3 regions of the Xanthomonas cannabis genome follow, and region 2 is predicted to be linked to each of the others. Evidence: predicted binding sites of a transcription regulator. Region 2 holds the regulator's gene; each other region holds the start of a gene.
The links. Region 2 encodes HrcA, which represses chaperone genes, less so after heat shock. Its sites were predicted from a motif close to TTNGCACTCNNNNNNNNNGAGTGCNAA; they were not measured.
Positions count from the first base shown of each region.

Region 1: the regulator HrcA is predicted to act here: its motif matches at 4,581-4,607, upstream of rpoH (RNA polymerase sigma factor RpoH).
Region 3: the regulator HrcA is predicted to act here: its motif matches at 7,601-7,627, upstream of RZV17_RS02715 (co-chaperone GroES).

Region 1 is NZ_CP136580.1:4,236,993-4,247,399, reverse strand. It holds gene rhlB (ATP-dependent RNA helicase RhlB) at 1-1,135, shown strand, start outside; gene ftsE (cell division ATP-binding protein FtsE) at 1,212-1,898, shown strand; gene ftsX (permease-like cell division protein FtsX) at 1,895-2,845, shown strand; gene RZV17_RS17960 (response regulator) at 2,854-3,696, shown strand; gene ung (uracil-DNA glycosylase) at 3,693-4,418, shown strand; gene rpoH (RNA polymerase sigma factor RpoH) at 4,618-5,493, shown strand; gene RZV17_RS17945 (trimeric intracellular cation channel family protein) at 5,619-6,233, opposite strand; gene RZV17_RS17940 (NAD(P)/FAD-dependent oxidoreductase) at 6,286-7,578, opposite strand; gene RZV17_RS17935 (hypothetical protein) at 7,697-8,251, shown strand; gene RZV17_RS17930 (NYN domain-containing protein) at 8,248-9,078, shown strand; gene RZV17_RS17925 (glutathione S-transferase) at 9,114-9,737, shown strand; gene RZV17_RS17920 (primosomal protein N') at 9,990-10,407, opposite strand, start outside.
Region 2 is NZ_CP136580.1:1,782,897-1,793,303, forward strand. It holds gene bamE (outer membrane protein assembly factor BamE) at 1-38, opposite strand, end outside; gene fur (ferric iron uptake transcriptional regulator) at 143-553, shown strand; gene recN (DNA repair protein RecN) at 1,250-2,914, opposite strand; gene hrcA (heat-inducible transcriptional repressor HrcA) at 3,052-4,083, shown strand; gene grpE (nucleotide exchange factor GrpE) at 4,182-4,700, shown strand; gene dnaK (molecular chaperone DnaK) at 4,843-6,768, shown strand; gene dnaJ (molecular chaperone DnaJ) at 6,929-8,056, shown strand; gene RZV17_RS07695 (hypothetical protein) at 8,120-8,299, opposite strand; gene pdxY (pyridoxal kinase) at 8,668-9,576, shown strand; gene RZV17_RS07705 (prephenate dehydrogenase) at 9,573-10,407, shown strand, end outside.
Region 3 is NZ_CP136580.1:625,948-636,354, forward strand. It holds partial or broken gene RZV17_RS02695 (prolyl oligopeptidase family serine peptidase) at 1-1,822, opposite strand, end outside; gene RZV17_RS02700 (protein-disulfide reductase DsbD) at 2,278-4,602, opposite strand; gene cutA (divalent-cation tolerance protein CutA) at 4,608-4,940, opposite strand; gene RZV17_RS02710 (endonuclease) at 5,432-7,225, opposite strand; gene RZV17_RS02715 (co-chaperone GroES) at 7,678-7,965, shown strand; gene groL (chaperonin GroEL) at 8,100-9,740, shown strand.

The DNA of each region.
Region 1 (10,407 bases), 2.3 Mb from region 2:
GTTGTTCTCGGCCACGCTCAGCCACCGCGTGCTGGAGCTGGCCTACGAGCACATGAACGAGCCGGAAAAGCTCGTCGTCGAGACCGAGACCATCACCGCTGCGCGGGTGCGCCAGCGCATCTACTTCCCGTCCGACGAAGAGAAGCAGACGCTGCTGTTGGGTCTGCTGTCGCGTAGCGAAGGCGCGCGCACCATGGTGTTCGTCAACACCAAGGCGTTCGTCGAGCGCGTGGCGCGCACCCTGGAGCGCCATGGCTACCGCGTTGGTGTGCTGTCGGGCGACGTGCCGCAGAAGAAGCGCGAGTCGCTGCTCAACCGCTTCCAGAAGGGCCAGCTCGAAATCCTGGTCGCCACCGACGTGGCCGCGCGCGGCCTGCATATCGACGGGGTCAAGTACGTCTACAACTACGACCTGCCGTTCGACGCCGAAGACTACGTGCACCGTATCGGCCGCACCGCACGTCTGGGCGAAGAAGGCGATGCGATCAGCTTCGCCTGCGAGCGCTATGCGATGAGCCTGCCGGATATCGAGGCCTACATCGAGCAGAAGATCCCGGTCGAACCGGTGACCACCGAGCTGTTGACCCCGCTGCCGCGTGCAGCACGCGTGCCGGTGGAAGGCGAAGAGGCCGACGACGACGCTGGCGACAGCGTGGGCACGATCTTCCGCGAAGCGCGCGAGCAGCGTGCCGCCGAAGAACAGCGTCGCGGTGGCGGGCGCAGTGGTCCCGGCGGCGGTTCGCGCAGCGGCAGTGGTGGCGGCCGCCGCGATGGCGCCAGCGCCGGTGCCGACGGCAAGCCGCGTCCGCGCCGCAAGCCGCGTGTGGAAGGGCAGGCGCCTGCCACGGCTGCACCGAGCGAAACACCGGTGGTTGCCGCTGCAGCGGTGGACGCGCCGTCCACCATCGCGGCCGATGCCGAGCGTGCACCGCGCAAGCGTCGTCGTCGTCGCAACGGCCGTCCGGTCGACGGTGCAGAGCCGGTCGCGTCCACGCCGGTGCCCGCACCTGCTGCCCCGCGCAAGCCGACACAGGTAGTCGCCAAGCCGGTGCGCGCCGCAGCCAAGCCGGGCGGCAGCCCGTCGCTGCTGAGCCGCATCGGTCGCCGCCTGCGGTCGCTGGTCTCGGGCAACTGACGATCGCTTCGCTGCAATCGCATCGCCGTTACGCGGCGATGCGACGCAGGCACGGGCGCTCCGGCATAATCGCCGGATGACCGTTCTGCGTTTCGACAACGTCAGCAAGCACTACGCCGGGGGCCACCAGGCGCTGACTGATGTCAGCTTTGAGGTGGCCGATGGCGAGATGCTGTTCGTGACCGGCCACTCCGGCGCCGGCAAAAGTACCTTGCTCAAATTGATCCACCTCAGCGAGCGGCCCAGCCAGGGCGCGGTGCTGCTGGGTGAGCGCAACCTGCTCAAGGTGCGCGGCCGGCAGATTCCGCTGCATCGGCGTCAGGTGGGTGCGGTCTACCAGGACCACCGCCTGCTCAACGACCGCAGCATTGCCGAGAACGTGGCGTTGCCGTTGATCCTGCGCGGCACCCGCCGCGCCGAGATCGGCAAGCGCGTGCGCTCGGCGCTGGAACGCATCGGCCTGGCCCATCGCGAAAAAGCCCTGCCATCGCAATTGTCGGCGGGCGAGCAGCAACGCGTGGGCATCGCCCGCGCCATCGTCGGCGAACCGCGCCTGCTGGTGGCCGACGAGCCCACCGGCAATCTCGACCCGGCGCTGGCGGCCGAAATCATGCAGTTGTTTGCCGAGCTTCCTGCGCGCGGCACCAGCGTGCTGGTGGTCAGCCACGACCTGGCGCTGCTCAAGCAGATGCGCAAGCGCGTGCTGATCCTGGACCACGGCCGCCTGGTCGACGACATCTCGCCGCAGGACCTGGCCGAATGAGCAAGCTTGCCAATACCGAAGCGGTGGCACCGTCGCGCTTCGGCGTCTGGATCGACCACCATCTGCACAGCATCGCCTTCAGCCTGGGCCGCGCCATGCGCAAGCCGTGGGCCACGCTGCTGACCATCGTGGTGATGGCCTTGGCGCTGGCCTTGCCGCTGGGGCTGTCGATCGCGCTGGACAACGTCAAGCTGCTGGCCGGCAGCGTGCAGCAATCGCGGGAGATCAATCTGTTCCTGAAGGTCGATGTCGCGGCCGAGGCCGCGCAGGCGCTGGCCACCGAGCTGCGAGCCCGCCCGGATGTGGCGCAGGTCACGCTGCGCACCCCCGAACAGGGCCTGGCCGAGTTGCGTGAGAGCGCCAAGCTCGATGAAGCTGCCGAAGCGCTGGGCGAAAACCCGCTGCCCACGCTGCTGATCGTCACGCCCGCCGACACGGCCGACGACGCGCAGCTGGCCGGCGCACTGCAGGCCCTGCCGCAAACCGACCAGGTGCAGCACGACGCGCTGTGGCGCAAGCGCCTGGATGGCTGGCTGCACTTCGGCGAGCGCCTGGTACAGGTGCTGTCGGCCCTGCTTGGCATCGGTGCGGTGCTGGTGGTCGGCAACACCGTGCGGCTGGACATCCAGTCGCGGCGCGAAGAGATCGGCGTGCTGCAGCTGCTCGGCGCCAGCGATGGCTTCATCCGTCGCCCGTTCCTGTACCTGGGCGCGTGGTACGGGCTGGGCGCTGGCGCCGTGGCGCTTGCGCTGATTGCCGCTTCGGGCCTGGCGTTGCGTGCGCCGCTGGCGACCCTGGCCGACAGCTATGGCAGTTCGTTTACGCTGCACGGGCTGGATCTGCTGCATTCTGTGATGGTGCTCATCGGCACCCTGGTCCTGGGCTGGCTGGGCGCCTGGCTGGTGACCGGCCATTTCCTTCGCCAGACCCGTCCCACCGAGACCTGAGGCCTGCCATGCATCCACCAGATCTCAAACACCTGATCAGCGACGCACCGCGCGTGATGGTCGTCGATGGTTCGAAGCTGGTGCGCAAGCTCATTGCCGACGTGCTCACGCGCGAGCTGCAAAACGTGCAGGTGATTGGCTGCGCCAGCATCGCCGAAGCGCGCGATGCGCTGGAAGCCGGCGCGGTGGATCTGGTGACGACCTCGCTGTCGCTGCCCGATGGCGATGGCCTGGCCCTGGCGCGCAGCGTGCGCGAAGCGGCCGGGCAGGCATATGTGCCGGTCATCGTGGTGTCCGGCGATGCGCAGCAGCACCTGGTCGAGCGCCGCTTCACCGAATACGTCACCGACTATTTTGACAAGGCGCTGGGCCATGAGGCCCTGGCTACCTTCATCCGTGGCTATGTGCAGCCCGAGCCGGTGGTCGGCGCGACCGTGCTCTATATCGAAGACAGCCGCGTGGTGGCCGAGGCGACCAAGCGCATGCTCGAGCGCCAGAGCCTGAAGGTGGTGCATGTATTGACCGCCGAAGATGCCTTTGCGCTGCTGACCGCCGAATCGCTGGGCCGGACCGAGCGTCGTATCGACGTGGTGCTGACCGACGTGACCCTGAAAGGCGAGCTCAACGGCCGCGATGTGGTCGAACGTATCCGCATCGATTTCGCCTACGGCAAGCGCCGCCTGCCGGTGCTGGTGATGACCGGCGACACCAATCCACGCAACCAGTCCGAACTGCTGCGCGCCGGCGCCAATGACCTGGTGCAAAAGCCCATCGAGGAGCGCTTGCTGGTGACCAAGGTGTTGTTCCAGCTGCGCCTGGCACGTCTCGAGGATCAGGCCGTCACGCTATGAGTGAAGTGGAAGGGCGCATCCAGCTGGAACCGTCGTGGAAGGCAAAGGTGGGCGATTGGCTGCTGCGCCCGGAGATGCAGGAGCTGTCGGCCTTCCTGCGCCAGCGCAAGGCGGCCGGGGCGCGGGTGTTTCCGCCAGGGCCGCAGATCTTTGCCGCCTTCGACGCGACCCCGTTCGATCAGGTCAAGGTGGTGATCCTGGGTCAGGACCCGTATCACGGCGAAGGCCAGGCGCATGGGCTGTGCTTTTCGGTGTTGCCCGGCGTGCCGGTGCCGCCGTCGCTGCTCAACATCTATAAGGAGATCCAGGACGATCTGGGCATCCCGCGCCCGGACCATGGCTATCTGATGCCGTGGGCGCGCCGCGGTGTGCTGCTGCTCAACGCGGTGCTGACGGTGGAGCAGGGCCGGGCGGGTGCACACCAGAACAAGGGCTGGGAAGGCTTCACCGACCATGTGGTGGAGACCCTCAACCGCGAGCGCGAGGGCCTGGTGTTCCTGCTCTGGGGCAGCTACGCGCAGTCCAAGGGCAAGGTCATCGACCAGGCGCGCCATCGCGTGTTCAAGGCGCCGCACCCGTCGCCGTTGTCGGCGCATCGCGGTTTTCTGGGCTGCAAGCATTTCTCCAAGACCAACGAGCATCTGCAGCGCCGGGGCCTCCCTCCGATCGACTGGTCGTTGCCGCCGCGCGACGGGTTGGACACAACGTCGGCCGCCGGCTGAACAGCCCGGGCCGGGCGCCGCGTCGTCGCGCGTTTTGTCACGGTCTGCGCAGGCGTGGGGTGCTAGTTTGGAGTCAGAATTCGGGAAGCTGTACGGTAGAACGCCGGCAAGCATGGAAGCCCGAACGTCCTATAAATGGAACGCTGGGAACTCTTTCCATACCCGGCAGTCCAATAGTTCGACTGCTAAGATGGTGCCTATGAACCAGACTACTTCGACTGCCCTCGTGGCAAACAATCTCCCGATTCCCAGTGCGCTCGGTTCGCTGGACGCCTACATCGGTGCCGTGCACCAGATCCCGGTGCTGTCGGTCGATGAGGAGCAGAATCTGGCCCGCCGCTTCCGCGACGAGCTCGATCTGGACGCCGCGCGCGAACTGGTCCATTCCCACCTGCGCTTCGTGGTGCACGTGGCCCGCGGCTACAACGGCTACGGCCTGCCGCTGGGCGACCTGATCCAGGAAGGCAATATCGGCCTGATGAAGGCGGTCAAGCGCTTCGACCCTGACATGGGCGTGCGCCTGGTCAGCTTCGCAGTGCATTGGATCCGTGCCGAAATGCACGAGTTCATCCTGAAGAACTGGCGCATCGTCAAGGTCGCCACGACCAAGGCGCAGCGCAAGCTGTTCTTCAACCTGCGCAAGTCCAAGACCCGCCTGGGCTGGCTCAATGCCTCCGAGGTGACGGCGGTCGCCAAGGACCTGAACGTCTCCGAACGGGAAGTGATGGAGATGGAGTCGCGCCTGTCCGGTCGCGATATCGGTTTCGACGCGTCCTCCGACGAAGACGATGACCACGGTCCGCCGTCGCCGGTGAGCTACCTGGTGGCCAACGACGAAGATCCGTCGCAGGCCTACGAGCGCCACGACAGCGAAGACAACCAGCTGCAGTTGCTGCGCGAAGGCATGGCCGGTCTGGACACGCGCTCGCGCGACATCGTCAAGCGTCGCTGGCTGGATTCCGAATCCAAGGTGACGCTGCAGGAGCTGGCCGACGAGTACGGCGTGTCGGCCGAGCGGATTCGCCAGATCGAGGCGAACGCGCTGAAGAAGATGAAGGCGCTGTTCGTCGCCTGATCTTTTGCTTCCGCAGTTCATGTCGCACAAACGGCCCGGTTATCCGGGCCGTTTGCGTTGGGGTGTCTGCGGGTGCGAGCAGCCGTCTGACGCCGCTGCCAGGATCACGCCTGCGCGACAATGTGTCAGTCGGGCAGGCGCGCCACCGGCAGATGCCAGCCGTAGCGGATCGCCATGAAGCGCAGTCCGAAACACACGCCGGCGCCGGTCGCCAGTGACCAGGCCTGCGGCACGCCGAGCACATGGCCGATGGCCACCAGACCGCCACCGGCGAGCGCGGCGACGGCGTACAACTCGGCCTGCAGCACCACTGGCGTGCGTGCGACCAACAGATCGCGCGCAATGCCGCCGCCGATGCCGCTGAGCATGCCCAGCAGCGTGGCACTGAGCGGGCTGAGCTGATAGTCCAGCGCCTTGCTGGTGCCGTAGACCGCAAACAACGCCAGCCCGGCCGCGTCGAAGATCTGCACCGGGTTGCGCAACCGCTCCACCGCTGCATGCCAATAGAAACCGGCAACGCCGGCCAGGCAGGCCGTGAGCAGATACTGCGGGTGCACCAATGCGGCCGGCGGGGTGGCGCCGATCAGCACATCGCGCACGATGCCACCGGACACCGCCGCCGCGCAGGACAGCACCAGCACGCCGAACAGATCCAGGCGGTTGCGCACCGCCACGGTCGCACCGCTCAGGGCAAACACGAAGGTGCCGAGCAGATCCAGCAGGAACAGGACAGTTGCCACGGTCAGGTCGTCGCATCAGGCCGCACAGCATCGCGCACGGCCTGTGGCGCTGTCATCCGTCCTTGCTGCTGGGCGGCGGGTCGTCGGTGGCGCCGCCGAAGATGATGCGCGCGGCGCGCTGGTAGCTCCAGTACGCCATCGCCCAGTTCACCAGCACCACGAAGCGGTTGCGGAAGCCGATCAGGAAGTAGACGTGCGCGGCCAGCCAGAACCACCACGCGACGATGCCGGACAGCTTGAGCTTGCCGACATGCACGATGGCGGCCATGCGGCCGATGGTGGCCAGGTTGCCGAAGTCCTGATAGCGGAAGGCGGCCGCGGCTTGGCCGCGCTGGCGTGCGCGGATGGCCTTGGCGATGTGCTTGCCCATCTGCTTGGCCGCCGGTGCCACACCCGGTACCGGGCGGCCGCCCTGCTGCACCGACGCCAGGTCGCCGCCGACAAAAATCTCCGGATGGCCGGGCACGCTCAGATCTGGCTCAACCAGCACGCGCCCGGCGCGATCCAGTGGCACGCCGAGCGTGCGCGCCAGCGGCGAGGCGGCGACGCCGGCCGCCCACACCACGGTGCGCGCCGGCACGAAGGTCTCGCCGAGCTGATAGCCCAGCGCATCGATATGACTGACCGGCGTGCCGGTGTGCACCTCCACCCCCAGCCGCTCAAGCTGCTTGCGCGCCTTGTCGGTGAGATCTTCCGGAAACGATGGCAGCACGCGCGGGCCGGCTTCGACCAGGCGTACCCGTGCCTGACGTGGATCGATATGGCGGAATTCGTTCTTGAGCGTGTGGCGGGCGATCTCGGCCAGGGTGCCGGCCAGCTCGACCCCGGTCGGGCCACCACCCACGACTGCGAAGCTCAGCCAGGCGGCGCGCGCCGCGGGGTCGGATTCGGCCTCGGCGCGCTCGAAGGCGAGCAGCAGCTTGCGGCGCAGGACCAGCGCGTCGTACAGGGTCTTCAGGCCGGGCGCGTGTTCGGCCCACTGGTCGTTGCCGAAATAGGCATGTGTGGCGCCGGTGGCCAGCAGCAACATGTCGTAGCCCAGCGACGTGCCATCGGCGAGCACCACTTCCCGGCGGGTCGGCGCAATCTCTGCGACGTCGCCGAGCAGCACCTCGACATTGCGCTGCTCGCGCAGGATGTGCCGCAGCGGTGCGGCGATGTCCGGTGCCGACAGGCCGGCGGTGGCCACCTGATACAACAGCGGCTGGAACAGATGGTGGTTCTGCCGATCGATCAGGGTGATGCGGATGCCGGGGTCGTCGAGTGCACGGGTCGCCCACAAGCCGGCGAAGCCGCCGCCGACCACGACCAGATGCAAGGGAGCGGGAGAGGGGGAAGAGGTCATCGTCAGGTCCGATGGAGTGCGACGCGGGCGCGACAGCATGCCAAATCGCCCATGAACATGACGCGTGGGCGTCGCACGCCTGCGGCATCATGTCGCATCTGCCGCCGACGGTCATTGCATGTCTTCACTGCCACCGCCCTTGCCACCGCTGCCGCCTGCCCCGGCGCACAGCGCAGCAGCAAACATTGCTCCTGCGGCTGCGGTCAGACAGCCACGCAGTGGCGTGGCCATCGGCCTGATCGGCATCCTGGCCTGTGCGAGCGTGTTCGGGATGGTGGTGCTTGCTGCGGGCCTGTGGCTGGTCGGTACCGGCTGGTCGATGTTTGCCGACCAGGCGCGCACTGCGCTGCAGGAAGACGCCGTGGTGCAGGAACACATCGGGCAGATCCGCAGCATGCGCGTGGATCTGCTGCGCACCGGAATGGCAGCGGGTGGCGAAGAGTTCGTCTTCGACGTGGAAGGCGATCGCGGCGCTGGTCGCGTCGCGGCGACCTGGGTCAGTGCCGGTGCCGATCAGGAGATTCTCAGCGAGGGGCTGCTCACCTTGCGCGATGGCACCGAGTACACCTTGCCGGCGGCAGCGACTACGGACGTTGAGACGCCCGACACCCCATCAGAAGTGGACGCCGATCCCGCACTCGATACCGCCCCTGAGACAATAGTGGAGCCATGAGCATGACCGACAATCCCGACAAGCGGATCGCCTTGCTGATCGATGCGGACAACGCGCCGGCGGGCAAGATCGATGTGGTGCTGGCAGAAGTGGCACGCTATGGCGTGGCCAACGTGCGCCGTGCCTACGGCAACTGGAAGAGCCCGCACCTGAAAGGCTGGGAGGCCGCGTTGCACGATTACGCGATCAGGCCGATCCAGCAATTTGCCTACAGCTCCGGCAAGAACGCCTCGGACATGGCGATGGTGATCGATGCGATGGACCTGTTGTATGCACGCAATCTGGACGGCTTTGCGATCGTCTCCAGCGATGCCGATTTCACCCCATTGGTGATGCGCCTGCTGACCGACGGCATGAAGGTCTATGGCTTTGGCGAGCAGAAAACCCCGGCGCCGTTCGTCAATGCGTGTTCTAAGTTCACCTATGTCGAAGCGCTCGGCGAGCAGGCTGCGGCCGCCAGCGACAGCGCGGCCGGCCGCAAGGACGCCACTGCATTGCGTAGCGACACGCGGCTGGTGCAGATGCTGCGCAATGCGATCGTCAGCGCTTGCGAAGACGATGGCTGGGCGCTGCTGAGCGCGGTGGGCAAGCAGGTCGCCAACCAGGCCTCGTTCGATCCACGCAATTACGGTTACCGCAAACTCAGCGACCTGGTGCGCGCGATCGGCCTGTTCGAAATCAAGCAAGACGAGCAGGCATTGTGGGTGCGCGATATGCCCAAGGGTGGGCGCGGCAAACCGACGCAGCCCGCCACTGCGACGGCGCAACCGGCGGCTGCTGCCAAGCGCCCGGCGCGCGCGCCAGCCAAACCTGCAGCAGGGGGCTGAGCATGACGCATGACGCAAATATGCCCGCTGCCGCGATGCCCGCCATCACGATTTGGGGACGTCGGAATTCAAGCAATGTGCGCAAGGTGTTGTGGTGCGCGGAAGAAGCCGGCGTGGCCTATACCTCGATCGAGGTGGGCGGTGCATTCGGCGGTAACGACACGCCGGCGTATCGCGCATTGAACCCGAATGGCGTGGTGCCGACCTTGCAGGACGGCACGCTGGTGTTATGGGAATCCAATGCGATCGTGCGCTACCTGGCTGCGCAGTACGCACCGGTGTTGTATCCGCAATCACCAGCCGAGCGCGCGCTGGGCGACCGCTGGATGGACTGGACTACATCGACGTTTGCAGGTGTGTTCCGCGATCTGTTCTGGGGGGTATTGCGCACACCGGAGGCCGAGCGCGATGCCACACGTATCGCCGCAGCGCTGGCGCAATCGGGCGAGCTGCTGGCACGTGCCGATGCGGCGTTGGCGCAGCAGCCGTATCTGTCTGGCGAGCGCTTCGCGATGGGCGACATTCCGTTGGGCAGCTTCATCTATGCCTGGTTCGAAATGCCGATCGAGCGACCCGCGCTGCCGTATCTGCAGGCGTGGTACCAGCGCTTGCGTGCGCGGCCGGCCTACCAGCGTGGCGTGATGACGGCGCTGACCTGAGTTTGGGTCAGCGCTCAGGTCGGCGTGATGCATTGCAGGCGCCACGCGTCGCCGCCGCCCTCGAACGCTGCTTGCTAGGAAGTGGGCCTCGTACATCGCGCGGTCTGTTGGTCTAACGTTGTTGTAGGAGCGCAGTTGTGCGCGAGGGCATTGCCGGTAACGCCGCATCGCGCGCAAGCGCGCTCCTACAAAACGTGAACACACCGCGCAAAACGTGAGTCTGGCGTCAGCTCCGTGTGCGATACGTCTGCACTAATACAAATCGATCGGATCCACATCCAGCGACCAGCGCACGCGGCGTGCCTGCGGGAGTGCGTAGATCGCCGGCAACTGGGTGTCGAGCAACCGGTGCAGCGCCGAGCGTTGCTGTGCGGACAGCAGCAACTGGGTGCGCTGGAACCCGGCGCGGCGTGGCATCGGGGCAGGCATCGGGCCATAGCATTCCACGGCCGCAACCGCCGGCGACTGCGCCGAGCTCTCGTCGGCGGTCAGCCCGCGTACCGCCAGCAGGAACTGATTGGCGGCGGCGACATCCTTGGCTTCGGCGCGGAACAGCGCCAGATGCGCAAACGGTGGGAAGCCGGCGGCCTCGCGCTGCTGCAGTTCGGCATCGGCAAAGGCGTGGTAGCCGCCATTGACCAGGGTCTGCAGCAAGGGGTGTTCGGGGTGA
Region 2 (10,407 bases):
GAAAGAGCAATGGCGGCGACCAGCAGGAGATTGCGCATCGGGGAGTAAGTGCTGAGGAAATCACGCCGATGATACACTCCCGCCGGTCGCCGCGACCCGTTTGATGGCAGCTGGCGCTAAATCGCCAATGAACGGAGAACATATGGAAACCCACGACCTGCGCAAAGTCGGGCTCAAGGTGACCCATCCGCGCATGCGGATCCTGGAGTTGCTCGAACAGAAGAGCAACCAGCATCACCTCAGCGCAGAAGACATCTACCGGCAGCTGCTCGATCACGGCGACGAGATCGGGCTGGCCACGGTGTACCGCGTGCTGACGCAGTTCGAAGCCGCCGGCCTGGTGCTCAAGCACAATTTCGAGGGCGGGCAGGCCGTATACGAGCTCGATCGCGGCGGCCACCACGACCATATGGTCGATGTGGATACCGGCCACGTGATCGAGTTCGAAAGCGAAGAGATCGAAGCGCTGCAGCGCCAGATTGCAGCCAAGCACGGCTACGAGCTGGAAGAGCATTCGCTGGTGCTGTACGTGCGCAAGAAGCGTCCGCGCTGAACCCGGCGTATCGCAGGGGCGAATGACAAGGCGGCTTCGGCCGCCTTGTGCGTTGTGGGGTGTGTTGGTGGATTTGATGGACGGGCTTGCCCCCATCCGCCCTTCGGGCACCTTCCCCCGCGGGCGGGGGAAGGGAGCAGGTGGGTGGTCAGTTGCGGTGCAACCGGCAGATCGCGCGTAGCCAGGCATCCCTTCTCCCGCTGGCGGGAGAAGGTGGCGCGCAGCGCCGGATGAGGGGCGACACCGTGTACGGCTGTCGCGCCTGTCGTGGTCGCGTCGCCGCGATGTCGCCCCCATCCGCCCTTCGGGCACCTTCCCCCGCAGGCGGGAGAAGGGAGTAGGTGGGTCGTCAGTTGCCGTGCAACCGGCAGATCACGTGCAGCCAGGCATCCCTTCTCCCGCTGGCGGGAGAAGGTGGCGCGCAGCGCCGGATGAGGGGCGACACCGTGTACGGCTGTCGCGCCTGTCGTGGTCGTGTTGCGGCGATGTCGCCTCCATCCGTCCTTCGGGCGCCTTCCCCCGCAGGCGGGGGAAGGGAGCCTCGTCAGCGGAGCAAGGGCGTCTTGCTGACGAGGGTAGGGAGTCTCCTCAGTGGAAAGGAACTCTCGCAAGCGCGCGACGGTCGTGCTGCCACGCGTCATCACTGCCGCCGCCTTCGCACCGGCGTGGCGGCACCACGCGCGCTGCCGGCCCCGATCAGGCGCTCTGCAACAGCTTGCGGGCAGCCGCACGGGCTTCCTTGCTCACTTCCACGCCGCCGAGCATGCGCGCCAGTTCTTCCTGGCGGGCCTGCGGGCCGAGCAGTTCGACCGCGCTCTGGGTCATGCCGTCCACCGGTGCCTTGCTGACCCGGTAATGCGCGTGGCCCTTGGCCGCAACCTGCGGCAGGTGGGTCACGCACAGCACCTGGCGTTCTTCGCCCAGGGCGCGCAGCTTTTGCCCGACGATATCGGCCACCGCGCCGCCGATGCCCGAATCCACTTCGTCGAACACCATGGTCGGCACGCTGTCCAGGCCGAGCGCGGCCACCTCGATGGCCAGCGAGATACGCGATAGCTCGCCGCCGGAGGCGACCTTGCGCAGGGCGCGCGGCGGTTGCCCGGCGTTGGCGGCTACCAGGAATTCCACCCGCTCGGCGCCGTTGGGGTCCGGCCGGGCGCTGTCGTGTGGCTGCAGCTGGATCAGGAATTGCCCACCGCCCATGCCCAGTTCGCCGATCAGGGTGGTGGTGGCGGCCGACAGGGCCTCGGCGGCGCTCTGGCGGCTTGCGCTGAGCACGCTGGCCGCACTGCGCCAGACGCCGGTGGCAGTGTCGATGTGCTTGTCCAGCTGCTGCAGGCGCTCGTCGGCGCCGCGCAGGCTCTCCACCTCGGCGCTCAGGTGGTCGCGGTGGGCGGCCAGCTCGTCCGGGGCAACGCGATGTTTGCGCGCCAGGTCGTGCAGCCGGCCTAGGCGGCGTTCCATGGCCTCGAACTGGGCCGGGTCGGCGTCCAGGTCGTCGCGCACGCGGTCGAGCAGGGCCAGTGCCTCTTCGATCTGGATCACGGCGCTGTCCAGCAGTGCGTCCACCTCACCCAGGCGCGGTTCGTGCTCGGCCACGCGGGCCAGATCGTGTCGACTGTCCTGCAACAGGCCCAGCGCGCTGGCGCCGTCGTCGCCGTTGAGCTGTTGGGCCACGCTGTCGCAGGCGCCGATCAGCGCGGTTGCATGGGCCTGGCGGCGGTGATTGACGTCCAGGGCGGCGATCGCGGCCGGGTCCAGGTCCTCGCGTTCCAGTTCGGCAAGTTGGTGCTCGAGGAAGCCGATGCGGTCGGAGACATCGCCCTGCGCCGACAGCGCGTCGCGCTCGTCCAGCAGTGCCTGCCAGCGCTGGCTGGCCTGGCGCACCTGCTCGCGCTGGGCGCTGTTGCGGGCATAGGCGTCGAGCAGGGCGAGCTGGCTGTGGCGGGCCATCAGGGCCTGGTGTTCGTGCTGGCCATGGATTTCCACCAGCCGGGAGGCCAGCTCGGCCAGTTGCGAGGAGGTGACCGGGCGGCCGTTGATCCAGGCACGCGAGCCGCCGTCGGCGCGGATGATCCGGCGCAGCTGGCACTGGGCATCGTCATCCAGTTCGTTGTCGGCCAGCCAGGCCAGGCCGGGGTGCTCGGCCGGCAGCTGGAATTCGGCCGACAGTTCGGCGCGGTCGGCGCCGTGGCGCACCACGCCGCTGTCGGCGCGCAGGCCGGACAGAAAGCCCAGCGCGTCCACCATCAGCGACTTGCCGGCGCCGGTTTCGCCCGACACCACGGTCATGCCCGGCCCGAATTCCAGTTCGGTGGCACGGACAACGGCGAAATCCTTGATCGAGAGGTGTCTGAGCATGGGGTCGAGTGTGAACGCTTTGGGGAAGCTTAGGGTGGGAGGGGCAGACGGGGAATCAGGCGCTTGCCATCCCCGGGGCCAGACATTATCTATGCCCAGTCTCACCGGATGATCCCATGCGCGCGTCCCAGTCCCCAATGCTCGATCCCCGCGCCCGCCAGTTGCTGCGCACGCTGATTGCGCGCTATATCCGCGACGGCGAGCCCGTGGGGTCCAAGACCCTGGCCCAGCATGCCGGGCTGGATGTCAGCCCGGCCACCATCCGCAACATTCTTGCCGACCTGGAAGACGTGGGCTTGCTCAGCTCCCCGCACACCTCGGCCGGGCGCATTCCGACTGCACATGGCTACCGGGTCTTCGTTGACAGCCTGGTGCAGATGCAGCCGCCCGGCGAAGACGAAGTGCGCCGCCTGCGCGCGGAGCTGGCCAGCGGCAACGGCACCCAATCGTTGCTGGGCAGCGCCTCGCAGATGCTGTCGGCGATGAGTCACTTCGTCGGGGTGGTCAGTGCGCCGCGGCGCGAGCAGTTTGCGTTCCGGCATATCGATTTCGTGGCGCTGGACGCGCGCCGGGTGCTGGCGATCCTGGTGTTTGCCGACAACGAGGTGCAGAACCGGGTGATCGAGCCGCGCCGCGCCTACGAGCCCGCCGAGCTGGAACGGGTGGCCAATTACCTCAATGCGCAGTTCGCCGGGCGCGCGCTGTCGGACATCCGCGTCAGCCTGCTGCGCGAGCTGCGCATGGCCAAGAGCGAGATGGAGCAGCTGCTGGCGCACAGCGTGGACCTGGCCAGCGAGGCGCTGGTGCCGGCCGATGCCGACGACATGGTGATGGCCGGGCAGACCCGCCTGATGGGCGTGCAGGACCTGTCGGACCTGGACCGGCTGCGCGAGCTGTTCGAGGCCTTCGCCAGCAAGCGCGAGATCCTGCAGTTGCTCGAACGCACCATCCAGGCGCCGGGCGTGCGCATCTTCATCGGCGAGGAAACCGGCATGGTGTCGCTGGACGATGTCTCGCTGGTCACCGCGCCATACACCGCCAACGGCCAGGTGCTGGGCGTGCTGGGCGTGATCGGTCCCAAACGCATGGCCTATGACCGGGTGATTCCGCTGGTGCAGACCGCCGCCGAGGTGCTGGGCGCGGCCATGGAGCCGCCCGGCGCGCGATAACCGGCGGCGATCGGCGCGATTGTTTGCTTGAAACGCGCGCGAGCGCCCACATACGGGGTGACGTTGGGGCGGGCGTTCCGCTTGCCCGGGAACTGCACATGAACCAAGACCACCCCGAATTCGACTCCGAAGACCTGTCCCAGAACCCACCCGAGACCGATCCGCTCAAGGCCGAGATCGAGTCGCTGCGCAGCGAGATCGCGTTGGTCAAGGCCGACGCCCTGCGCGAGCGCGCCGACCTGGAAAACCAGCGCAAGCGCATCGCCCGCGATGTCGAGAACGCCCGCAAGTTCGCCAACGAGAAGCTGCTGGGCGAGCTGCTGCCGGTGTTCGACAGCCTGGACGCCGGGTTGACCGCCGCCGGCAGCGAGCCCAGCCCGCTGCGCGATGGCCTGGACATGACCTACAAGCAATTGCTCAAGGTCGCTGCCGACAATGGCCTGACCCTGCTCGACCCGGTCGGCCAGCCGTTCAACCCCGACCAGCACCAGGCGATCAGCCAGGGCGAGGCCGAAGGCATCGCGCCCGGCCACATCGTGCAGGTGTTCCAGAAGGGCTACCTGCTCAACGACCGCCTGCTGCGTCCGGCCCTGGTGGTCGTGGCCAAGCACGACTGACCGGCAGCGCCCGGCTGAACTGCCAGGCGCGCCGGTGAAACACAGATGCGCACGGATGGCTTGAACACCTGCGCACCACCCCCACATCTCAGCCAGACCCGGCGTCGCCGGACACAGCTACAGAATCATCAGGAGCGTATCCATGGGCAAGATCATTGGTATTGACCTCGGCACCACGAACTCGTGCGTGGCGATCATGGACGGCGGCAAGGCCCGCGTCATCGAAAATTCCGAGGGCGACCGCACCACGCCCTCGATCGTCGCCTACACCAAGGACGGCGAAGTGCTGGTCGGTGCCTCGGCCAAGCGCCAGGCGGTGACCAACCCGAAGAACACCTTCTACGCAGTGAAGCGCCTGATCGGCCGCAAGTTCACCGACGGCGAAGTGCAGAAGGACATCTCGCACGTGCCGTACGGCATCCTGGCGCACGACAACGGCGATGCCTGGGTGCAGACCAGCGATGGCAAGCGCATGGCGCCGCAGGAAATCTCCGCGCGCGTGCTGGAAAAGATGAAGAAGACCGCCGAAGACTTCCTCGGCGAGAAGGTCACCGAAGCGGTCATCACCGTGCCGGCGTATTTCAACGACAGCCAGCGTCAGGCCACCAAGGACGCCGGCCGCATCGCCGGTCTGGACGTCAAGCGCATCATCAACGAGCCGACTGCGGCAGCGCTGGCCTATGGCCTGGACAAGAACGGCGGCGACCGCAAGATTGCCGTGTACGACCTGGGCGGCGGTACCTTCGACGTCTCGATCATTGAAATTGCCGAAGTCGATGGCGAGAAGCAGTTCGAAGTGCTGGCCACCAACGGCGACACCTTCCTGGGCGGCGAAGACTTCGACAACCGCGTCATCGAGTACCTGGTCGACGAATTCAACAAGGACCAGGGCATCGACCTGCGCAAGGATCCGTTGGCGCTGCAGCGCCTGAAGGACGCCGCAGAGCGCGCCAAGATCGAGTTGTCGTCCAGCCAGCAGACCGAAGTGAACCTGCCGTACGTCACTGCCGACGCCTCGGGCCCGAAGCACCTCAACATCAAGTTGACCCGTGCCAAGCTCGAAGCGCTGGTGGAAGACCTGGTCAAGAAGTCGATCGAGCCGTGCCGCACCGCGTTGAACGACGCCGGGCTGCGCGCCAGCGACATCAACGAAGTGATCCTGGTCGGTGGTCAGACCCGCATGCCGAAGGTGCAGCAGGCGGTTGCCGATTTCTTCGGCAAGGAACCGCGCAAGGACGTCAACCCGGACGAAGCCGTGGCCGTGGGCGCGGCGATCCAGGGCGGCGTGCTGGCCGGCGACGTCAAGGACGTGCTGCTGCTGGACGTGACCCCGCTGTCGCTGGGTATCGAAACCATGGGCGGCGTGTTCACCAAGATCATCGAAAAGAACACCACCATCCCGACCAAGGCGTCGCAGACCTTCTCCACCGCCGAAGACAACCAGTCGGCCGTGACCGTGCATGTGTTGCAGGGTGAGCGCGAACAGGCCCGCTTCAACAAGTCGCTGGCCAAGTTCGACCTGTCCGGCATCGAGCCGGCGCCGCGCGGCATGCCGCAGGTGGAGGTGTCCTTCGACATCGATGCCAACGGCATCCTGCACGTGTCGGCCAAGGACAAGAAGACTAACAAGGAACAGAAGGTCGAGATCAAGGCCGGTTCGGGCCTGTCGGACGAAGAGATCCAGCGCATGGTCGCCGACGCGGAAGCCAACCGCGAAGAAGACAAGAAGTTCCAGGAGCTGGTGCAGACCCGCAACCAGGCCGATGGCCTGATCCACGCCACCCGCACCGCGATCACCGAGCATGGCAGCAAGGTCGGTGGCGATGTGATCGGCAAGGTGGAAGCGGCGCTGTCGGATCTGGAAACCGCCATGAAGGGCGACGACAAGGCGCAGATCGAAGCGCGCAGCAAGACGCTGGAAGAAGCCGGCCAGTCGCTGTACGCCGCGGCTGCCGCAGCAGAGCAGGGCGGCAACGCCGATGCGGCCAACGGCAATGCGCAGGCCTCCAAGGCCGCCGACGACGTGGTGGACGCCGAGTTCACCGAGGTCAAGGACGACAAGAAGTAAGCCGTGATTTGGGAGTCGGGAGTGGGGATTCGCACGCCGCCGTGCGGGTGAGTCCCCACCCCGATATCCTCTACGCGTCGCGTCGCCAGGGCGGAACAGCACATGCTGTCCGCTTTCGCGTTTCAACGAATCTCAAATCACGAATCCCGAATCCCGGCTTATGAGCAAACGCGATTATTACGAAGTGCTGGGCGTGGCCCGTGGCGCCAGCGACGAAGAGCTGAAGAAGGCGTATCGGCGTTGTGCAATGAAGCACCACCCGGACCGCAACCCCGGCGACGCTGCTGCCGAAGCGGCGTTCAAGGAATGCAAGGAAGCCTACGAAGTGCTGTCCGATGGCAATAAGCGTCGTGCCTATGACGCGCACGGCCATGCGGCGTTCGAGCACGGCATGGGCGGTGGTGGCGGGCCTGGTGGCCCGGACATGGGAGATATCTTTGGCGATATCTTCGGCAATATTTTTGGCGGTGGCGCCGCCGGTCCGCGCGCTGCGCGACGTGGTGCCGACGTCGGTTACGTCCTGGAACTGGATCTGGAAGAAGCCGTCGCCGGCATCGAGCGACGCATCGAGATCCCAACCCTGATCGAGTGCACGCCATGCCATGGCAGCGGCTCGGAAGACGGCAAGGTCGAGACCTGTGGTACCTGCCATGGACGCGGCCAGGTCCGCATCCAGCGCGGCATCTTCGCGATGCAGCAGAGCTGCCCGCATTGCGACGGGCGCGGCACGTTGATCCAGAACCCGTGCAAGACCTGCCACGGGGCAGGGCGCGTGGAAGAGGACAAGGTGCTGTCGATCAAGGTGCCGGCCGGCGTGGATACCGGCGACCGGATTCGTCTGGCAGGCGAGGGCGAGGCCGGTCCGGCCGGTACACCGCCGGGCGATCTGTATGTGGAAGTGCGCGTGCGTGAGCATGCGATCTTCCAGCGCGATGGCGACGACCTGCACTGCGAAGTGCCGATCCGCATCTCGCAGGCGGCGCTCGGCGATACCGTCCGCGTGGCGACCCTGGGCGGCGAGGCGGAAATTCGCATCCCGGCCGAAACCCAGACCGGCAAGCTGTTCCGCCTGCGCGGCAAGGGCGTGCGCTCGGTGCGCAGCCGCAGCGAAGGCGATCTGTATTGCCGCGTGGTGGTGGAAACCCCGGTCAACCTCACCGCCGATCAACGTGAGCTGCTGCAACAGTTCGAGGCCACGTTCACCGGTGAGGATGCGCGCAAGCATTCGCCCAAGTCGGCCACCTTCATCGATGGCGTCAAGGGTTTCTGGGACCGTATGACGTCGTAAGCGACGTCTGTCTCGCGGGGAGCGACAGGAGACGCCATGCGTCTCCCTTCTCGCGGCAAGACCTCATTCCTTCTCCCATCGGGAGAAGGTGCCCGAAGGGCGGATGAGGGCGAGCCTGCAGGGCATCCGTAGCTCGCGGTCGATGACGCAATCGTGTCCTCTGCACTGCCAGAACGCGGCAGAAAAACGATCTTCCTTCTCCCAACGGGAGAAGGTGCCCGAAGGGCGGATGAGGGTGCGCATGCACGGCATCCGTCGCTCGCGGTCGATGACGTAATCGTGTCCTTCGCAACGCCAGAAAACGGCAGAAAAACGATCTTCCTTCTCCCATCGGGAGAAGGTGCCCGAAGGGCGGATGAGGGTGAGCCTGCAGGGGCATCAGCCGCTCGTCCCTCAATCGATGGCCAAACGTGGCAGCCACTCACCTCGCATTACCATGGACACGCCAGGCGCGGTCGTGGCAACGCTCAACGGCGTTCGGTATGGCAATGCATCGAGCAGCTGCCATCTCGTGCCATCCCTACACGCCGGATCACACTGATCCACTACCCGCATATCCGCTCACGCGTTGCGGAGGATAATGGCGTCATCTCTACGAAGACGGCCACCCCATGAGCGATGCAACCGACAGCCACCTCGTCCACGGTCGCCGCCAGCGCCCCGACGGTCCTTCGCCGATCGATGTGATCTCGGTGCAGTCGCAACTGGTCTACGGGCACGCCGGAAATAGCGCTGCGGTGCCGCCGCTGCGCGCGCTGGGGCTGCGTGTGGCCGAAGTGCCGACGACGCTGCTGAGCAATGCGCCGTTTTACGCCACGTTGCGCGGCCGCATCCTGCCGGCGGACTGGCTGGCCGACCTCCTGCTCGGCGCCACCGAACGCGGCCTGCCGCAGCGTGCACGCATATTGGTGTCCGGCTATTTCGGCAGCCTGGCCAACGGCCAAGCCTTCGCCGATTGGCTGGAGCAGACCTTTCCGCAGGCGCCGCAGCTGCGTTATTGCCTGGACCCGGTGATTGGCGACACGCACACCGGTCCCTACGTCGAACCGGGACTGGAGCGCGTCTTTGCCGAACGCCTGCTGCCGCACGCCTGGCTGGTGACGCCCAATGCCTTCGAACTGGGGCGTTTGACCGGCATGCCCAGCCTGGAGCAGGGCGATGCCATCGCCGCCGCACGTGCCTTGCTGGCACGCGGGCCGCAGTGGGTGCTCGCCCACAGTGTGGCCGGTGCAGCAGGCGAGCTGGTCACCCTGGCGGTCAGCACGGAAGCGGTCTATCGCTGGGCCAGCCCGCATCTGCCGGTGGACGTGGCCGGCACCGGCGATGTGCTGATGGCCTTGCTGATCGGCTTGTTGCTGCGCGATGTACCGTTCGAGCAGGCGGTGGGCCATGCGCTCAGTGGCGTGCACAGCGCACTGGAAGCGACTTTGGCCGCGGGGTACGAAGAGTTCGACGTGCTGGCTGCCGCGCCGGCTGCGCTTGCGGCATCGCCGCGTTTTGCCGTCGAGCGCCTGGCATGATTCCCCAGCCGGTCGTCGGCATCGTCGGCATTGCCGGCGCGTACGGACGCTGGCTGGCGCAGTTCCTGCGCACGCGCATGCAGCTGGAAGTGATCGGCTTCGATCCTGCCGACAGTGGCGGCATCGACGAAGCCACCCTGGCGCAGCGGGCGGACGTGCTGATTTTTTCCGCGCCCATTCGCCACACCGCCGCCTTGATCGAGCGCTATGTCGCGCTTGCCGGCGCGCGCGCGGCATCGCAGCTGTGGATGGATGTCACCTCGATCAAGCAGGCGCCGGTGGCGGCGATGCTGGCATCGCCGGCCGAGGTGGTCGGCCTGCATCCGATGACTGCGCCACCCAAGTCGCCCACGCTGAAGGGGCGGGTGATGGTGGTATGCGAAGCGCGCCTGCAGCGCTGGTCCACGTGGGTACAGGCCTTGTGCACGGCCCTGCAGGCCGAATGCGTCTACGCCACGCCCGAGCACCATGACCGGGTAATGGCGCTGGTGCAGGCGATGGTGCATGCCACCCATCTGGCACAGGCCGGCACCTTGCGCGATTACGCGCCGCTGCTGGGCCAGTTGCAGACCTTGATGCCGTATCGCTCGGCATCGTTCGAGCTGGACACGGCGGTGATCGCGCGCATTCTCTCGCTCAACCCCGCGATCTACGAAGACATCCAGTTCGGCAACCCGTACGTGGGCGAAATGCTCGACCGCTTGGTTTTGCAGCTGCAACAGCTGCGTGCACTCGTCGCGCAGGGCGACGATGCCGCACGCGTGCAGTTCCGGGCCCGGTTCCTGTACGACAACGCGCAGGCCCTGCAACACGACGCGTTGGCCGCCGGCA
Region 3 (10,407 bases), 1.2 Mb from region 2:
TCGTGGGCGGATAGGTCTTGTTCGGATCGAACAGGTGATACGGGGAAAAGGTCTGGATGAACGACCAGTCCGCAGTGTCCGGGTTGCCGTACTCGTCCATCCATGACGCGCCGGCCAACAGGTGGTTATAGCGGTGCATGTCCAGCAGCGGGGCTTCGATCACTACCGCCCCGAACAGCTGCGGATATTGGGTCAGCATGTTGCCGGCCATCAATCCGCCGTTGCTGCCGCCGCGCACGGCCAGATGCTTGGCCGAGGTGACCTTGCGTGCGATCAGGTCCTGCGCAATGGCGGCCATGTCCTCGTAGGCCTTGTGCCGGTTCTGCTTGAGTGCAGCTTGGTGCCAGCGCGGGCCATATTCGCCGCCGCCACGCATGTTGGACAGTGCGAAGACCCCACCCTTCTCCAGCCACGCTCGTCCCATGACACCTGAGTAGTACGGCAGCATCGGGATCTCGAAACCGCCGTAGCCATAGAGCTGGGTCGGGGCGCTGCCATCGAATGCCAGCGCCTTCGGGCGGACCAGGAAATACGGGACGCGGGTGCCATCCTTGCTGGTGACGAAGTGTTGCTCGATGAGGAACCGGCTGGCATCGAAGAACGCCGGCAGCGCTTTGAGGCGCTGCGGTTGCTTGCCGATCTGCGCCAGCGACAGCGTGGGCGGAGTGAGGTCGTCCGCGACGGTGAGCCAGACCGCGTCGCTGTCGACGTCGTCCAGCGCCTTTATCTCTGCAGCGCCGAAAGTGGGGGCACCGACAAACGCGCTACGCTTCCAGCCGTGCACACCGGGGGTCAGCACGCTCAGCCGTGTTTTGACGTCATCCAAGATGTTGAGCACCAGGTGCGAACGAGTCCAGACGGCACTGCTGAGCGAGGCGGTGTCGGTGGGCTGGAAGACCACCTCGAACGCGCGCTTGCCTGCCATGAAATCGTCGAACCGGGTGGCCAGTAGCGTGCCGGCTGCATAGGTCTTGCCGCCGACGCTCCACGGCTCGCGCAACTCCAGCGTGAGCCATTGGCGATGCAACTGCTTGGTCGCCGAGTCCGGCACCTCGATCTGGGCCAAACGTCCGTTGCGGTCGCGCAGATACCAGCGCTTGTTGCGGATGCCCAGCTCGCGAATCACGATATCCCGTTCGAACCCCGGGGTGTCGTCATGGAAGGCCCTCACGCGCATATCCTGCGGGCTGCCCTCGTAGACGGTCGTGGCGGTGTCCAGGGCGGTGCCGCGTTTCCATTGTTTGATCACGCGCGCGTAGCCCGAATCGGTCGTGGTGCCAGCGCCGAAATCGGTACTGACATAGACGGTGTCATGGTCTATCCAGGAGAGCTCACCCTTGGCTTCGGACCGGACGAAGCCGTCCTGCACCCACTGTTTGTCGATCAGATCGAACTCGCGCGTGACATCGGCATCGGCACCGCCGCGCGACAGTGTGATCAGGCAGCGGCGATAGGCCGGACGCAGACAGTTGATGTCCTCGTGCTGCCATGCCCAGTCCTTGCCCTCGCTCTGGTTGAGGGCATCCAGATCCAACACGGTTTCCCACTTCGGTGACGGCTTGCGGTATTCGGCCGGTGTGGTCCGTCGCCAGATGCCGCGCTTGTGTTGTCTGTCCTGCCAGAAGTTGTAATAGCTGTCGCCGATCTTCTGCACGTCGGGAATCTTCGCATCCGAATCCATGACTTCACGGATACGTGTTTCCAGTTGCTGGAATTCGGCAGTGCCGGCCAGCTGCTGCTCGGTGCGTGCATCTTGATGCTTCACCCAGTCGAGCGCCTTTGTGTCGGTGACATCTTCCAGCCAGAGATACGGGTCTGTGTTGGCCGTGCCGGCCGCAGCAATCGCAATGCCGGGCGTCGCAGGTGCTGCATCGGCGCCTGCAATGCCGGCAAGAAGCAATGCTGCGCCGAAAAGGGTGCGGGTGGACGTGGGGGTCATTATGTCGCCATCGCCGATAGGGGGCGACAGCATAAAGTCGAATATCGTGCTGTGACCGCGCGGTGAGAAATGTTGAGAAATGCGCTCTGAGAGCAAGCGCTTCACGCTGCGGTGACTTTCTAAAAAAAGCAATTGCTGGATGCTATCGAGTTAATCGCCTGCGGGCTCGGACGCGACGAAATGATGGTCGTGGGCATGTCCGGCGTCAGGCGGGGCGCCGGCAAGCGGGCAGGCTGCCGGTGACAGCAAGGCGCACACGTTCCTGGGATCGCCTCGAAGGCACAAGGTATGCCGGCGCAGCCCCCCTCCAGACGCATTGGGGCGTCGAAGCCGCCGCCTCAGCGCGCTGCGCGCAGCAACGCGTCCTCGGTGATCGCGCCGGTCAACACCGTGGGCAGGATCGCCGGTGGGGCACCGGGGCCGTACACCACGTAAAGCGGCACGCCCACGGCCTGGTGCTGGTCCAGGAAGGTGCTGATGGCCGGGTCGACGTTGGTCCAGTCGCCTTTCATGTAGACCGCATCGACGCGGCGCAGGGCATCGCGGAATTCGGCACTGCTCAGCACGTTCTTTTCGTTGGCCTTGCAGGTCACGCACCAGTCGGCGGTCATGTTGACGAACACCACGCGGTTGTCGGCGCGCAGGCGGTCCAGCAATTGCGGCGAGAACGCCACCGCGCCTTCGCTGGCGGCGGTGGCCGCCGGTAGCCGCAGGCGGGTGACGCCGACCACCGGCACGATGGCCAGCACCAGCATCACCACCGCCAGGCGCATGCCGGTGCGATGGCTGTTCCAGCGGCTGCGCTCGAAGCACCACAGGCCCAGCGCCAGCAGGGTGGCACCGACCAGCATCAACGCCAGCGCATCCACGCCGCGCTGCTTGCCCAGCACCCACAGCAGCCAGATCGCGGTGAGATACATCGGGAACGCCAGCACCTGCTTGAGCGTCTCCATCCACGCGCCGGGCGTGGGCAGGCGCCGCGCCAGCGAGGGGACGAAGCCGATCAGCAGGAACGGCAGCGCCAGGCCCAGGCCCAGCGCCAGGAATACCAGCATCGCCAGCAGCGCCGGCGCGGTGAACGCATAGGCCAGCGCGGTGCCCATGAATGGAGCGATGCAGGGGCTGGCGACCACGCAGGCCAGCACGCCGGTGAAGAAGTCGCCCAGCGGCCCGTTGCGCGCGGCCAGCGACTGGCCGATGCCACCCAGGTTGCTGCCCAGCGTGAACACCCCCGACAGACTCAGGCCCACTGCAAACATCAGGTACGCCAGCGCCGCCACGAACCACGGCTGCTGCAGCTGGAAGCCCCAGCCGGCCGCCTGGCCGGCCGCGCGCAGGCCGATCACCAGCCCGCCGATGGCGGCGAACGACACCAGCACGCCCAGCGAATACCAGATGGCATGGCTGCGCGCATGGCTGCGGCTCTCGCCGCTGTGCGCCAGCCCCAGCACCTTCAGCGACAGGATCGGCAGCACGCAGGGCATGAGGTTCAGCACCAGCCCGCCGAGCAGGGCCAGCGCCAGCATCGCCAGCAGGCCCTTGTCGGTATGCGGCGGCTGGGTGCGCTGCGGATTGTCGGCCGCGGCACTCGCAGCCGGCGGCGCCGCGGAGGCGCTGGCTTGGGCGGGCGCGGGGTCGGCAGGTGTCTGCCCTGCGGCCAGCGGCGAAATCATCAGCGGCGCGGCCTGCGCCTGGTTCTGCGGCGAGACCGTGCCGGCAGGCAGGTCGAGCGCCACGCGGCGGGTCATCGGCGGGTAGCAGATGCCGTCGGTTTGGCAGCCCTGGAAGGTGGCCACCAGGGTCACGTGCGCCGGCTCGGCGCGCTCGCGCAGCAGTGGCAGGGTGACTTCGGCCTGGTCGAAATACACCACCACGTCGCCGAAATGTTCGTCGCGGTGGGTCTTGCCCTGCGGCCAGCGCGGCAGCCCGGTGCGCACGCCGGTGCTGCCTTCCACGGCCAGCGAGGTGCGGTCGCGGTAGAGGTAATAGCCCGGTGCCGGGGTAAAGCGCAGCAGCAGGCTGTTGCCGTCGCCGACGATGGCCTCGAAGGTGAAGGCTTGCTCGGCCGGCAGCGGCAGCGCGTCCACGCCGGCGGCCTGGCCGGTGGCGCCGAACAGGCGCGGACCCGACGCGCCGCGCGGCACCAGTGCGCCCAGGTTCTCGCGTTGCGGTGCGGCGGTGGGCGCGCCGGCGGCCGCTGCCTCGGGCAGCGCGACGCGGATCTCGCGCCGCTGCGGCGGGTAGCACACCCCGGCATCGGCGCAGCCCTGGTATTGCACCTGCAGGACCGCCGTCTTCAGCGCCGGCTCTGCCCTGCCGGCCAGGGTGGCCTGCAACTGCTTGCGGTAGGTCTGCACCTGGCCGAAGAACTCGTCGTGCTTGCTCTCGCCCTCCGGCAGCGCCAGTTCGCCAACGGAAAAGCCCTGCCCGGACTTGACGCTGATGCGATGGCGATACAGGTAGTAGCCCGGCGCGATCTTCCAGTTAAGACCGATGCTGTCGCGGCTGTCGGCCTGGGCGGTCAGCGCGAAGGCCTGGTCCACCGGCAGCAGGTCGGCCTCGCTGACCGCCTGCGCGGGTGGCGCCACCAGCGCCAGCGGCGCGGCGAACAAGGGGGCGGCCAGCAGCGCGCAGCGGGCGATCCAGCGGGACAGAGACTTCATGGACGTCAGGATTCCTTGCGGGTGTCGGCCCGGACCCAATCGAGGTAGGCCGGCAGCCCGGCGCTGGCTTGGACAGCAACCGCCTCCGGCAGTTCATACGGATGCAGCGCCTGCAGCCGCGCGATGGCGTCGGGCAGGCGGTCTTCCCAGGTCTTGATCAGCAACTGCACTTCCGTGCTGCGCTCGATGGCGCCGTTCCAGCGGTACAGCGATTGCGCGCCGGGCAACTGGGTGACGCAGGCGGCCAGGCGCTCGTCCAGCAAGGCGTGCGCGATGCGGTCGGCGCTGTCGGCATCCGGGCAGGTGCTGAACAACAGATGGAGGGAAGAGGCGCTCATTGCAGCTGCGCAGTGTAATGCCCCGCCTGCGGGGGATCGACCGCCGATTCCGGAACAGGGCGTCAACTTCGCTGCCTTCGCAATGCCGGTAGGCAGGGTGCCCATGCCTCGGTGCAGCTGCGCAGGGAGGTCGGTAGAGCACCTGCCACACTGCGCCGACCTTGCCGTGGCGCGGAGCGCGGCGCCGGATGCCAAGACCGGCCGACAACGGTTGGGAGATGCATTGCGCCGGTGACCCGGCGGTCACTTCGCCCAGCGCGAGGAGGCCGGGATCCTTGGCAAGGCGATCTTGGAAGCCTGCATGTCGGTGCGGAGGCGACGCATTGCCACGCCCGCGGTATTCAGCAGCGGCGTCGGATCCGATCGAGGGCGTTTCGCCTGCTGCGACCCACGCCGTCGGCACCGGCGCCTGGCCGCCATCAGGTGCCGTACGTTTTTCCGCGTGACCGAACCCCACCGGCCCGACGCATCACGCGTCGGGCCGGTGCAGCTCAGTTGGCCAGCTGGCAGCTGGCCGGCTTGGCCGAAGTGAACAGGCCGGCAGTGGCCCATTCGGGATGATCCACGAACGGGTTGCGGTTGCCCTGGAAGCTGAAGATCACCTGGTTGCGGGCACGTTCGGCATCGTCCGGCGGGTCGGCCTGATGCCAGGCCAGCAGCGTGGACAGCAGGCCCATATACGCGGGCGAAGACGAGGTCTGCACGATCCGGCTGCGGTCGTCGGTGAGCTCCAGGTCCGGCTCGGACTGCCCGGTGGCTGCATCGGTGCCGCCTTCGTAGCGAATGGCCATGTACATCACCGCACGCGCCATGTCGCCCTTGCGCCGGCCCCACACTTCGAAGGTGCCGCCGTTGCCGTCGGGCGTGCGCACCCAGTTGGAATTGCCCGGGTAACGCCCGCTGCCGCCGCCACTGCCGTCGTTGACCTCGGTCACCCGCTCGCCGCAGCTGCTGGTGCAGGTGGCATAGGGCTTGTTGCCGCGGTCGGCGTTGAAGGTGGTGTCGGTCAGGTACAGCATGTGGGTGTCGGTGTAGGGCGCGTACGGCAGGCCGCGGTCGCCGGTGGCGCTGCCGAAGCCCAGCGAGTTGGGCCAGGTGTGCTCGCGGTTGTAGGTCAGCCCGCTGCCGGTCCCGGCCCGGTCGCTAACCTTGGCGTAGCTGCGGTTGCGGTACGCGTCCAGGATGCGGCCGCTGTTGTTGGGGTCTTCGTCGGCCATCTCCAGGATGGTCCAGGTATTGGTGCCGGTGCCGCTGTACGGGTAGACCGTGTGGCCGCGGATGGTGGCGTTGAGCGAGCAGCGCAGCTGGCTGGGGCTGGTGGTGTTCACCCGCGAGTAGTAGCCGGTGGCGCCGCCGCTGGCGGTGGCCACGGTGAAGGCGATGGACTGGTTGGCCGCCGGGCTCAGGCCGCTGGCATCGCGGATGGCGCTGGCGGTGATGGCCAGCGTGCAGCGCTCGCCGCCGACCAGGGCGGTGTTGGTGGACAGGGTGAAACGGGTGCCCGTCGTTGCGTAGCTCAGTGCCACGTTGCCGGAACTGGCGCAGCTCAGCGCGAACGCGCCGCCGCTCAACGTCACCGCCTCGCTGAAGCCCACCGCCAGGTCGCCGGCCGCCGGGAAGCCGGTGGCGCCCTGGCTCGGCGTGGTGCTGGTGATCGTCGGCGCACCGGTGGTGCCGCCACCGCCGCCGCTGCCGTTGAAGGTCTGGCTGCGGTTGCAGGCGCCGAAGGTCTGCGCCGCCGAGCCGGCCCAGCTGAAGTTGGCTGCCGCGCTGCCGGTGCCGGTGAGTTGCAGCGAGCTGCCGACCGCGCTGCTGTTGCTCTCGCTGACCGGCAGATTCTGGCTGGTGACCCCGGCCGCCGGGCCGCCGCTGCCGGTGATGGCGCCTTCGTAGCTGAGGAACTGCACCAGTTGCCCGTTGGGGTCGACCAGCGCCACGCCATCGTTGGGCCCGTTCTGCACGCCGTTGCTGGCGTAGCTCACGGTGGCCAGGCGGACCTGGCTGCCGCAGCTGACCAGGCTGCCGGCCGGCACCGCGGTGTTAGCGTAGACCGTGGCTGCGCTTGGGGCGCTGCCGTTGTACAGATAGATGCGGTAGCCGCTCAACGATTCGCCGGCGGTGGCCACCACTTCCACGCCTTCGCCGCTGTCGCCGGAGGCGCCTGCGTCGTCGTAGTGCAGTTCGTTGATGAAGACCGCCGCATTGGCGGCGGTGGCGCTGAGCGCGAACGCGCAGGCCAGGGGCAGGGTGCAACGCAGGGACACAACACGGGACGGCAACCTCATCGACAGCTCCTTGTGATCGGGGAATGCGATCCCGACTGTAGAGCGTGCGCATGACAAGCGGTGGAACCTGGTTCCATTTTTCTAGAGTGCGGCTGGATGCGCGCCTGGTAATGAGCGGGATGAGGTGGCTGCGGGGAATCAGCGGCGCTGCTGCTCGCGCGGCGGCGCCTGGGCACGGCCGCTGGCATGGTTGGCCCTGTAGCCGCTGCCAACGCGCACCGCCGGGATGCCCCGCAGGCCGTGCGCCGCAGTCGTCCTGGCCCCTGGATGAGACCGCGCAGCCGAAAAATTTTTTACGCCCAGCCCTTGAAAGCTGCCCGCGCAGCACAATCTCTGGCCCGCACCCGCTCTGTCGGGTTTTTTCCGCGCGCTGTGCTGGCAGTCGTCATGTGCGAGTGCTAACATCGCCGATAATTTCCAGACCAATCAATCACTTAAGAGGGTCTTTCTCTATGAGCATCAAGCCGCTTCACGACCGCGTTGTAGTCAAGCCGATCGAAGCCGACGAAGTTTCCGCCGGCGGCATCGTGATCCCGGACTCCGCCAAGGAAAAGTCCACCAAGGGTGAAGTCGTCGCCATCGGCGCCGGCAAGCCCCTGGACAACGGCAGCCTGCGCGCGCCGGTGGTCAAGGTTGGCGACAAGGTCATCTACGGCCAGTACGCCGGCAGCAGCTACAAGTCCGAAGGCGTCGAGTACAAGGTGCTGCGCGAAGACGACATTCTGGCCGTCATCGGCTGAAGCCGTTGACGGCGGGATTCGGGAGTCGAGATTCGGGATTGGTCAGTGCGCTTCGCGCAGCTGGTCCCGCATCCCCCCGGAACCCGCTCTAGCCAATCCCCAATCCCCAATCTCAAATTCCGGAGTTTCAGACAATGGCTGCTAAAGACATTCGTTTCGGTGAAGACGCACGTACCCGCATGGTCCGTGGCGTCAACGTGCTTGCCAATGCCGTGAAGGCAACCCTCGGCCCGAAGGGCCGCAACGTCGTGCTCGAGAAGAGCTTCGGCGCGCCGACCATCACCAAGGACGGCGTCTCCGTCGCCAAGGAAATCGAACTGGCTGACAAGTTCGAGAACATGGGCGCGCAGATGGTCAAGGAAGTCGCTTCCAAGACCAACGACAACGCCGGCGACGGTACCACCACCGCCACCGTGCTGGCCCAGGCCCTGATCCGCGAAGGCGCCAAGGCCGTGGCCGCCGGCATGAACCCGATGGACCTCAAGCGCGGTATCGACCAGGCCGTCAAGGCCGCCGTCGCCGAGCTGAAGAACATCTCCAAGCCCACCACCGACGACAAGGCGATCGCCCAGGTCGGCACCATCTCGGCCAACTCGGACGAGTCGATCGGCAACATCATTGCCGAAGCGATGCAGAAGGTCGGCAAGGAAGGCGTGATCACCGTTGAAGAAGGCTCGGGCCTGGAAAACGAGCTGGACGTGGTCGAGGGCATGCAGTTCGATCGCGGCTACCTCTCCCCGTACTTCATCAACAACCAGCAGAGCCAGTCGGCCGACCTGGACGACCCGTTCATCCTGCTGCACGACAAGAAGATCTCCAACGTCCGTGACCTGCTGCCCGTGCTGGAAGGCGTGGCCAAGGCCGGCAAGCCGCTGCTGATCGTGGCTGAAGAAGTCGAAGGCGAAGCGCTGGCGACCCTGGTGGTCAACACCATCCGCGGCATCGTCAAGGTCGTGGCCGTCAAGGCACCGGGCTTCGGCGACCGTCGCAAGGCGATGCTGGAAGACATGGCCGTGCTGACCGGCGGCACCGTGATCTCCGAGGAAGTGGGCCTGGCGCTGGAGAAGGCGACCATCAAGGACCTGGGCCGCGCCAAGAAGGTGCAGGTCTCCAAGGAAAACACCACGATCATCGATGGCGCCGGCGATTCGGCCGCGATCGAGTCGCGCGTCGGCCAGATCAAGACCCAGATCGAAGACACCTCGTCCGATTACGACCGTGAGAAGCTGCAGGAGCGCGTGGCCAAGCTGGCCGGTGGCGTTGCAGTGATCAAGGTCGGCGCGTCGACCGAAATCGAAATGAAGGAAAAGAAGGCCCGCGTCGAAGACGCCCTGCACGCCACCCGTGCAGCCGTCGAAGAAGGCGTGGTCCCGGGCGGCGGCGTGGCCCTGGTGCGTGCGCTGGTGGCCGTCGGCAACCTGACCGGTGCCAACGAAGACCAGACCCACGGCATCCAGATCGCCCTGCGCGCCATGGAAGCCCCGCTGCGCGAAATCGTGGCCAATGCCGGCGAAGAGCCGTCCGTGATCCTGAACAAGGTCAAGGAAGGCACCGGTAACTACGGCTACAACGCCGCCAACGGCGAGTTCGGCGACATGGTGCAGTTCGGCATCCTGGATCCGACCAAGGTCACCCGTTCGGCGCTGCAGAACGCAGCCTCGATCGCCGGCCTGATGATCACCACCGAAGCCATGGTGGCCGATGCACCGAAGAAGGACGAGCCGGCGATGCCGGCCGGCGGTGGCATGGGCGGTATGGGCGGCATGGATTTCTGATCCACGCCACTTCGGCTGTTGCAGTGCAAAAGGACCCCGCCGCAAGGCGGGGTTTTTTGTGTCCGACGAGCTGGATGGCAGCACGCGATTGCTGGGATGATCGGCCCGAAGCAGGTGGCCGACGCACGCATTCCACTGGTCATGCAAACCGCATGCCCGGTAGGAGCGCACCTGGGCGCGAACGGCTTCACCGATAACGCCCCAGTCGCGCCCGGGTGCGCTCCTACGCAAGGTCGATGCGGCCCGCGCAGCCAGCTCGCGGCCCCAACCGTGTCGAATCCTGCGCAGGCATGACCACACAGTCCCCCATGACCTCGTAGGAGCGCACCTGGGCGCGAACGGCTTCACCGATAACGCCCCAGTCGCGCCCGGGTGCGCTCCTACGCAGGGTCGATGCGGCCCGCGCAGCCAGCTCGCGGCCCCAACCGTGTCGAATCCAGCGCAGGCATGACCACACAGTCCCCATGACCCCGTAGGAGCGCACCTGGGCGCGAATGGCTTCACCGATAACGCCCCAGTCGCTCCCGGGTGCGCTCCTACGCAGGGTCGATGCGGCCCGCCCAGCCAGCTCGCGGCCTTAACCGTGTCGAATCCTGCGCAGGCATGACCACACAGTCCCCCATGACCCGTAGGAGCGCACCTGGGCGCGAACGGCTTCACCGATAAC